2 regions of the Aeromonas enteropelogenes genome follow, and region 2 is predicted to be linked to the other one. Evidence: predicted binding sites of a transcription regulator. Region 2 holds the regulator's gene; the other holds the start of a gene.
What was found. Region 2 encodes LexA, which represses DNA repair genes until DNA is damaged. Its sites were predicted from a motif close to ANCTGTNTNNNNANACAGNT; they were not measured.
Positions count from the first base shown of each region.

Region 1: a site for LexA is predicted at 2,935-2,954, ahead of ruvA (Holliday junction branch migration protein RuvA). Genes of this name have one in related genera too.

Region 1 is NZ_CP083625.1:2,028,657-2,033,841, reverse strand. It holds gene LA321_RS09560 (cytochrome ubiquinol oxidase subunit I) at 1-311, opposite strand, end outside; gene ruvB (Holliday junction branch migration DNA helicase RuvB) at 1,247-2,257, opposite strand; gene ruvA (Holliday junction branch migration protein RuvA) at 2,266-2,880, opposite strand; gene LA321_RS09545 (methyl-accepting chemotaxis protein) at 3,140-5,149, shown strand.
Region 2 is NZ_CP083625.1:1,242,062-1,247,246, reverse strand. It holds gene plsB (glycerol-3-phosphate 1-O-acyltransferase PlsB) at 1-1,255, opposite strand, end outside; gene lexA (transcriptional repressor LexA) at 1,461-2,084, shown strand; gene LA321_RS05860 (hypothetical protein) at 2,446-2,742, shown strand; gene mgtE (magnesium transporter) at 2,803-4,227, opposite strand; gene cysG (siroheme synthase CysG) at 4,374-5,185, opposite strand, start outside.

The DNA.
Region 1 (5,185 bases), 790 kb from region 2:
ATCAGCCCTTCGATGGCCAGCGGGGCCCCGAAGATGTCGCCGACATAGTGGGAGTAGTAAGCCCAGTTGGTCCCGAACTGGAACTCCATGGTCAAACCCGTGGTCACCCCGAGGGCGAAGTTAATGGCGAACAACTTGCCCCAGAACTTGGTCATGTCCTTGTAGATGGGGTTGTTGGTCATAACATAGACAGATTCCATGATCGCGAGAATGAAGGTCATTCCCAGCGTCAGGGGGACAAACAAGAAGTGATAGAGGGCCGTCGCAGCGAACTGGAACCGCGATAGGTCGACCACATGCTCAGCAATCATGATGTTTCCTCACCGATTATTGGCACGGCTATTTTAAGATTTAGGGACAAAGCTTCCGTTGGGGGTTAGCAAATGGAGCTTGCTGTAAATCCTCACAACAAAACCCCTTCACCAACGACCAATATTAACAACAAGGCAATACCTGAGAACAAAGAAAGCTAATGTTTAACAATTCTAAAACAACCAGCTGGAATTTATTCTCGCCCATGATGACCGTGGTTTTATATCACCTTTATTTGATTGAAATCAATGTAAAAGCGACCCAATTACATGGCTTCAAAAGGCATCTTTAAACTATTTACAAAGCGATGAAGAGAGCTGGATCACAAAATTAGACTTGATGTAAAACATTGATTTAAATCAATTTAAATTTTTAACATCTCGCTCTCTAGTTTAATTTAAAAATAACAGCCAAGGTCATGTTTATCATGTTATCCGGATTGTTCTGGCCGCCTCGGAAAAGCAATTTAAAACTGCAAACAATGCATACTCATGCGAATCAATCAGACCAAATTCATCATTAGTTAAACTAATTTGAATGGTGCAATTTTTCTTGTTTGCCCGGGCTGATTCGAACTCCTACAATGCGCCTCGCAGTGAGGACATCCCCTTGGATACAGGCCGGTTAATCAGGGTTCACGGTACGTATCCGACCATCCGTTTGAACCTGTTTATTGGAATCGAAGATGAAAAAGTTTGTTGCTAAAACCATCAGCTACTACAAGCTTTCTTTTGTTCAACTCTATCAATTGAACCGACTCTGAGAGCTCGCGACGGCTCACTCGTTTTTTTCCGGTCTGTATCCGGACGTACTCACTGGTTGTGAACATCCATCCTGAATTGTCTTTGCCCACCGCATCCGCCGTGGGCTTTTTTTTTATCCCGCCAATAAAAAAACCGCCGTTGGCGGCGGTTTTCTAATCAAGTGTCTGTTTTCACTTCTCATCTGGCCGCTGAAGGCCGAAATGGGCATAGGCTCGCGTGGCCGCTATCCGCCCTCTGGGAGTGCGTTGCAGATATCCCTGCTGGATCAGGTAAGGCTCCAGCACATCCTCGATGGTATCTTTCTCTTCCCCGATGGCGGCCGCCAGATTATCAAGCCCCACAGGCCCCCCCATAAACTTGTCGATGACAGCCAACAATAGCTTGCGGTCCATGAAGTCGAACCCCTCGTTATCCACGTCCAGCATGTCCATGGCACGGGCTGCAATGGGGCCGTCAATCTTGCCGTCAGACTTGACCTGGGCAAAATCCCGCACCCGCCTTAACAAACGATTAGCAATTCGCGGGGTGCCGCGAGAACGACGGGCCACCTCGATGGCACCATCCTCCGACATGTCGAGCCCCAGGCAGCGGGCACTGCGGGAGACGATGTCGGTGAGATCCTTGACGTTGTAGAACTCCAGCCGCTGGACGATACCGAAGCGATCCCGCAGCGGGCTGGTGAGAGAGCCGGCCCGGGTGGTTGCCCCGATCAGGGTGAAGGGGGGCAGGTCGAGCTTGATGGAGCGGGCCGCCGGCCCCTCCCCTATCATGATGTCGAGCTGGTAATCCTCCATGGCCGGGTAGAGCACCTCCTCCACCACGGGGCTCAGGCGGTGGATCTCGTCGATGAACAGCACATCGTTGGGCTCGAGGTTGGTGAGCAGCGCAGCCAGATCGCCGGCCTTTTCCAGCACCGGACCCGATGTGGTCTTGATGTTCACCCCCATCTCGTTGGCGACAATGTTGGCGAGGGTCGTCTTGCCCAGACCCGGCGGGCCGAAGATCAGCAGGTGATCGAGGGCCTCTCCCCGTTGCCGCGCCGCCTCGATGAAGATCTCCATCTGTTCGCAGACGGTATCCTGGCCCGTGTAGTCGGCCAGTTTCTTGGGGCGAATGGCCCGATCGATAATGTCATCCTCACGGGCGGCACTTGCCGAGATGAGACGATCCGCTTCAATCATCGACTACCTCACACCAGACTACGCAGGGATTCACGGATGATCTCTTCCACCGACATGCCATCGGCGGCGATCTTGCTGACGATCTGGCTGGCCTGCTGTGGCTTGTAACCAAGGGCCACCAGCGCGCTGGCCGCCTCTTCTGCCGCATCCGGCGCCCGCAGGGCCGGTTCGCTGGCAGGCAGGGGCACGGCCGCCGGCGAGAAGAGATCGTGGCTGACCCAGCCCTTGAGCCTGTCCTTCATCTCGACCACCAGCCGCTCCGCCGTCTTCTTGCCCACCCCGGGCAATTTGACCAGAGAGCTTATCTCCTCGCGCTCGACACACAGGACAAACTGGCTGGCAGTCATGCCGGAGAGAATGGCCAGCGCCAATTTGGGGCCCACACCGTTGGTCTTGATCAGCTCGCGAAACAGTGCCCGCTCCTGCTTGTGGTTGAAGCCATAGAGCAGCTGGGCATCTTCACGCACCACGAAATGGGTCTGGATGGTCGCCTCCTGGCCGATATCCGGCAGGTCGTAGAAGCAGCTCATGGGCATCTGCACCTCGTAGCCGACCCCGCCAACCTCCAGCAAAACCTCGGGGGGCTGCTTTTCAATGACAATGCCTCTCAAGCGACCGATCACGGCTCTCTCCTTACCAATACGACGATTCGAAAATTGGTTCATAGCATAAAGAATAACTGGATAAGTATCCAGCATAGGCCTTACACCACCGGGTGGTCAGAGCGGCTTTTTATGCCTTTCACCACCATGCTTTCCTTATTGGTTACAAGGCACGGGCGATCCCTGCCACGCCGCAGGCGTTGTGCCGGAACATAAACGACTACACTGAATCCGTTCGGAACTCTGTTCGATCCAGTGTCGATACCAAGGAAGGCATCAGATGAAAATTGTCACCACATTCACCCTGGCGCTCACCATACTGCTCGCTTGCACCCTGGGTATGGGCGCTGCGGGCTGGTATGGCAGTCAGCGGCTGGAGGCACTGCTCTCCTACGTGCTGGGCGCAGCCTGGCAAACCGCGGACGGCGCCATGGAGGGCTCCATCGAACTGGGCAACCAGCAACTCCATATCCAGAAGATGCAAAACGGCACACCCCTTGATCGTCCGGCCCTCGATGCCGCCAGGGCCACCGCCGACGATGCACTGTCCCGGGTCGCCCAGGGCAAGCTGATCGACGACAGCACCATCGCCGCCATGACGCAGCGCAAGCAGGAGTATCAGCAGCAACAGGAAAAACTGCTGGGCCTCCATGACAGCTATATCGAGGTGGATAAGGCGCTGCGGGATAACGCCGAGCGCATGGAGCGTATTTCGACCCAGCTGGAAGTGATCGGCGATGGCGCCGTCGAGGCGCTCACCCAGTCCCCCGACCAGCTCATCAGCTGGAATGGCGGTCTTGCCACCCGCTGGGAAGCCGCCGATGGCGGTATGGAGGCCAACATCGGTTTCTTGCGCCAACTCTATGCGCTGGAGAAGATGCGCAGCCAGGGCGTCACCCCCGCCATCAGGGAAGAGCTCAAGGAGGCGACCGATTTCTACCAGAGCGCCGTTGATCGCATGCTGGCCACCGGGTTGTTCGACAGCGAAGGGAGCGGCGAATTTGCCGGCCAGTCGCTGGCCAGCCAGTACCGCACCCTGATGTCACGGCACCATCAGCTGCTGGAGACCTGGACTTCGGCCCTGAGCGCCTATCAAATCCAGCAAGCTAGCTACGAAGCCAGTGCCGATGAGCTGCAAAAACAGCTGGTTGATATCGAAGCCCAGGGGGACGCCACAGTGGAAGATCAGGTCGCCCGGCTGCACGACATCATCGGCCATACCCACGGCCTGTTGCTGACCGGTCTGGTGTTGAGCCTGATTGCGGTCATCCTCTGCGGGTTCTGGCTGACCCGCACACTGGTGGCCCCGCTGCTGCAGGTCGACAGGCGGATGCAGGACATAGCGGCAGGGGACGGAGACCTCAACGTACGCATCAACCTGCAGCGGGATGACGAGATTGGCTCGCTGGCCAACAGCGTGGATCGCTTCATCGAGAAGCTGCAGCAGATGATAAGTTCGACCATGGACAACAACCAGCACATCAGTGAGCACGTGCACACCTCGGTCAACCGGGTCGAAGCCATCAGCCAGAGCAGCCGCCAGACGGCGGAACACGCCCAGGCGCTGCATCAGGACAGCGAACAGATGGTGCAAGTGGCCACTCACATCTCGGACAACTGCAGCATGGCCGCCCAGAATGCCAACGACGTACGGCAGCTGACCGTCGAGAGCAGCCAGTATATGGCGTCCGCCACCACGGGCATGCAACGCATGGTGACGGAGGTGGGCGAGTGCGCCATCGCCATCAACTCCCTCAAGGAGCAAGCGGGCCAGATCGGCCAGATCATCTCCACCATCAGCGGTATTTCCGAGCAGACCAACCTGCTGGCCCTCAACGCCGCCATCGAGGCCGCCAGGGCCGGAGAAATGGGTCGCGGTTTTGCGGTGGTGGCCGACGAGGTACGTACCCTGGCCAGCCGCACCGCCGCCTCCAGCGCCGAAATCAGCCAGGTGATCAGCAGCATCCAGCAGCAGACGGAGACGGCCTACCTGATGATGCAGCGCAACATGAAGACGGTGGAGTCAGGGATGCAGGATTCCGAGAATACCAGGCAGATCCTGTTTCGGGTGGAAGAGGCCATCGACCGGCTGGCCACCATGGTGCAGCAGGTAGCCGATGCCACCGGCCAGCTCTCGCTCACCCTGAGCAGGTCTTCCGACAAGGTATCGGGGATCAGCCAACAAGCCAGAACCGGCGAGCAGGAGGCCCAGGAGTGCCTGCATATCGCCTCCTCCCTCCATCAGGTCAGCTTGCAACAACAGAGCCTGCTCTCCCAGTTCCGGGTCTGACCCGGCCACAGAAACGAAACATACCAGCCCGGACAA
Region 2 (5,185 bases):
GGTCAAGCCCGCGCATCATGGCTTGCAGGGTCATAGCCAGCATGCCGGTCTTGGGCGGCAGCAGGCGGCCGGTGCGCGAACGGCCCCCCTCGGTGAAGAACTCCACCGAGTAGCCCTTGGCGAACAGCAGGTTCAGGTACTCGCGAAATACCGTGCTGTAGAGCGGATTGCCCTTGAAGGTGCGGCGGATGAAGAAGGCACCGCCGTGGCGGAAGATGGGGCCCGCCGGCCAGAAGTTGAGGTTGATGCCCGCCGCGATATGGGGCGGCACCATCCCCTGGTGATAGATGACATAGGAGAGCAGCAGGTAGTCCATGTGGCTGCGATGGCAGGGCACATAGACGATCTCGTGCCCTTCCTGGGCCAGCTGGCGCACCTTTTCGGCGCCGTTGACCGAGAGGCCACGATAGAGCTTGTTCCACAGCCAGCCGAGGAAGCTCTCGCCGAGGCGGATCAGCCGGTAGGAGAAGTCAGAGGCGATCTCGTCCATGTAGCCGTGGGCGCGTTTCTGCGCCTTCTCCAGGCTGATGTTCTCCCGCTCTGCCTCTTCGGCGATGGCCTGCTGGATCACGCTCGAATCCAGCAGTTGTTTGAACAGCAGGTTGCGGTTGGGCAGTTTCGGTCCGGTGGCCGCCAGCTGCTGGCGGCTGAAGTGGGTACGAGCGACCCGCGCCAGCTTGTGGGCGATGGCCTCGTCGGTACCGTGTTTGTCCGCCATGTAGCGCAGGGAGAGGGGCGGGGAGAAGCGCACCAGGTTTTCGCGACCCTTGAGGATCACGATGAGTGCCTTCTTGAGCCGGTTCGGCGCCAGACTGCTGATGATGTTGAGCCCGGAGGCCTCTTCTCCCTCCCGGCCCGGGGCACGGCCCCAGAACAGGGTGACGGGCACTACCTGGATATCCAGCGCCGGATCCTGCTTGTGCAGATCCAGCAGCTGGTGGAACTCCTGCAGGAAGGGAAGCGGCTTGCTGCGCTTGCCGAAGAGGGGAGGCGGACGATCCAGACAGACATAGCGCGGCAGCAGCTGGCCGTTCAGTTCCAGCGGCGTAAAGGGGCCCGGCAGACCGAGATCCTCGCAGCACTGCTGCAGGGTCATCAGGTCGGTGATCGAGCTGGTTTTCAGGGCGTAGACGATGGGTCTGGCCGGATCCAGCTTGAGTTCTGTGATGGGATTTTCCGGCAGGCTTTTGTGATTGACCAAGCCGCTGACCGGCCATTGCAAGATGGCTCTGGAAATCTTCTGTCCTGGGGACATGTGCGTCTGCTCTCCAAAAAAATGCGGCGTGAGCATAGCAAATCACCGGCCCCTTGTCGCCGAGAGGTACGATGAGTTCAGTCGTGCGGGATCAAAACAGGGTGAAATTGCCGGTTGGTCGCGACAAATGTCAGCTGCGCCTTGCCTTGGCCACTGCACTGTATATACTGCCAGTGTGCTGTATAAAAAGACAGGTGCCAATTCTATGAAACCCCTTACCCCCCGCCAGGCCGAAGTGCTGGAGCTGATCAAGGTGAACATGAACGAGACCGGCATGCCGCCGACTCGCGCCGAGATTGCCCAGAAGCTTGGTTTCAAGTCGGCCAATGCGGCCGAAGAACATCTGAAGGCCCTGGCCAAAAAAGGGGTCATCGAGATCATGCCGGGCACGTCCCGCGGCATCCGTCTGCTGCTCGAAGAGGAAGAGGCGCTGGAAGAGAGCGGCCTGCCGCTGATCGGCAAGGTGGCTGCCGGTGAACCCATCCTGGCCCAGGAGCATATCGAGAGCCACTATCAGGTGGATCCCGCCCTGTTCCACCCGCGCGCCGACTTCCTGCTGCGGGTGCAAGGGATGAGCATGAAGAACATCGGCATCCTGGATGGCGACCTGCTGGCGGTGCACAAGACCCAGGAGGTGCGCAACGGCCAGGTGGTGGTGGCGCGGCTTGACGAGGATGTCACCGTCAAACGCTTCCAGCGCAAGGGCAGTCAGGTGTGGCTGCTGCCGGAGAACGAAGAGCTCTCCCCCATCGAAGTGGATCTCGCCAGCCAGCATCTCACCATCGAGGGGCTGGCGGTCGGAGTGATCCGCAACGCCGACTGGATGTAATCTCCTTTCTCGCCACACGGCCTCCTTCGGGAGGCCGTGTTGTTTCTGCGCCTCTTTCCTGCCAATTCAAGCAGATCCTGAACCTCGCCGTTTTTGTCCCCCGCGCCAGCCCGCAAACCGCCCGTTTCGGATATATGCTCAGATCAGGGCCAGACCGTCAGGGTCTGGCTGCTCCGCCCCACGGGGCGAGCGCCGCACAATGACAACCGCAAGCAGACCTTCACGGGATAGAAGGGGAGTGTCGCAGGGCCGGCCGGCACATAGGCCAGGGTCATCCTGATCTCACTCGAAGCAAGGCAGGACGTTGCCAGGGGATGAGTCGACGTACCTGAGTGACCTGTCAGTCAAGGAGGAGTGGCATATGGCATCGAACACGCCATGGGATTCGAAGCGCTGCGTACCGGCGCCTGAATCCTCCATCACCCGTTTTATCAAGGGAAACCGGATGACCTGGTTTTACGGACTCTGGCTTCATCACAAGGGGCCGCACTGGGCGCTCTGGCTCGGCTGCCCGAAGGAGAAAGTGGTGCGCCTGGTGCTGTTGTTCAAGCGGGGTCATGGTGCCCAGGCTGTCGACAGCGTCCGGCTGGCCCCGGTGGTGCCCATCGGTCGTGCCCTCGGCAAGGGGTGGCAGCAGGGGCGCAACGCCAGACCCTGAGCTGCGCCTGTCGCAGAAGTCGAGCATGACAAAGAAGGGAGCCGCCGGCTCCCTTCTTGTTTACAGCAGGAACAGGGTGGCCAGCCCCAGAAAGATGAAGAAGCCGCCGGTGTCGGTGATGGCGGTGATCATCACGCTGGCCCCCACCGCCGGATCGCGACCCAGCCGGCTCATGGTCATGGGGATGATGACCCCCATCAGCGCCGCCACCAGCAGGTTGAGCACCATGGCGAGGGTCATCACGGCGCCCAGCGCCGCATCCTGATAGAGCAGGAAGGTGACGACCCCCATGATGCCACCCCACACCAGACCGTTGATGAAGGCCACCCCCAGCTCCCGCAACAGCAGGAAGGAGAGGTTGCCCGCCTGAATGTGCTGCAGCGCCAGCGCCCGCACTATCATGGTGATGGTCTGGTTGCCTGTGTTGCCGCCGATCCCGGCGACGATGGGCATCAGGGCCGCCAGCGCCACCAGTTGCGAGATGGTGTGCTCGAACAGGCCGATCACTCGCGACGCCACGAAGGCGGTGCAGAGGTTGAGGGCGAGCCAGGCCCAGCGGGTCTTCACCGCCTTGGCGACTGGTGCGAACACATCCTCCTCCTCGCTGATCCCCCCCATGCGGCGCAGATCGGTGTCGCTCTCCTCATAGACCACATCCACGATCTCCTCGACGGTGAGGCGGCCCATCAGCTTGCCCTTGGCATCCACCACGGCGGCGGAAAGCAGATCATCCCGCTCGAAGGTACGGGCCGCTGCCTCGTCGTTGTCTTCGGGATCAAAGGTGATGGGATCCTGCTCCATCACCTCGCTCACCAGGGTGGCGGGTTTGTGCAGCAGCACAGTGGTGAGGGCCAGTTCGCCGAGCAGGTGGTTGCGCCGATCGATGACAAACAGCTTGTCGGTGTTGGCGGGGATCTTGCCCCGCAGCCGCAAGAAACGTTGCACGGTGGCGAGGCTCACGTCGGGGCGCACCGTGATGAGCTCGAAGTCCATCATGGCGCCGACCGTGTGCTTACCGTAGCGGATCACTTCGCGCACCCGATCCCGATCGGCGGGGGCCATGGAGGTGAGCAGGCGTCCCATCAGGTTGCGGGGCAGGTACTGGCCCAGATAGATCTGATCGTCGATGTCGAGGGAGCGCAGGGCATGCAGCAGCTCGCGGTCGCTCATGCCGCTGATGAGGCTCTCCCACACCGTCTCCGATGCCTCGACCAGCACCTGGCCGCGTTTGTCTTCGCTCACCAGATGCCAGAGGGCGTGGCGTTCATCGGGAGGCAGGGATTCGAGGGCATCGGCGATGTCGGCGGCGGGCAGGCCGTTGACCAGCCCGCTCAGCTGGCTGGTCTGGTCGCGCTGACCCGCATCCTGTTCAAGCTGGGGGTCGAGCAGGCTGTCGGTGAGGGCATCGTCGCCCAGCAGCAGGGTGAGAATGCGGGATCTGTCTTCCGCGCGCTGCTTGGCGCTGTTTTTGAGGGGCAGAGACATGAAAAAATTCCTGAGCTGGTGGCCGATAGGCCAAATGCCCATAGGATACCAGACTTAAAACAACAGGTTATGACCGGGATTTAGTGATGGCTGGATAAAAATGAGGCCACCTTGCGGTGGCCTCATGACTCACATGCCAAGACCGCTCAGGCGAGGGCCTGGCGGGAGAGGGCTTGTTGGTCTTGTCCAAACCAGGCAAGTTGCTCGGCCAGGGTCACCACCGAGCCCACCATGATAAGGGCCGGGCTCTCGACACCCACCGCCAGCTCGGGCAACTGGTCAAGGGTGCCGCGGATGACCCGCTGGCTCGGCTGGGTGCCGCGCTCGATCAGCGCCACCGGGGTGTCGCCCTCCTTGCCGTGGGCCAGCAGCTGCTCGCGGATGGTGGCGCAGGATGAAAGCCCCATGTAGAACACCAGGGTCTGCTTGTCTTTGGCCAGCAGTGGCCAGTCGAGATCCTGGGCGCCCCCCTTGCCGTGGGCGGTGACGAAGCGCACGCTCTGGGCGTGATCGCGGTGGGTGAGGGGAATGCCGGCGTAGGCGGCGCAGCCGCTGGCCGCCGTGATGCCCGGCACCACCTGAAAGCCAACGCCAGTACCAACGAGCGTCTCCAGCTCCTCGCCGCCACGGCCGAAGATGAAGGGGTCACCTCCCTTCAGTCGCACCACTCGCTGTCCCTTCTTCGCCTCCTCCAGCAGGAGCTGGTTGATCCCCTCCTGAGGCACGCAGTGGTTGCCCGCCTGCTTGCCGACGAAGATACGTCTGGCGTCGCGGCGCACCAGCGCCATCACCTCGTCGGAGACCAGCCGGTCATAGACCACCACGTCCGCCTGCTGCATCTGGCGCAGGGCGTGCAGGGTGAGCAGACCCGGATCGCCGGGGCCGGCACCGACCAGCACCACCTCACCACCGGTCTGGCTTTCGTCGGCAAACAGGCTGTCGGCCAGCTGATTGGCCG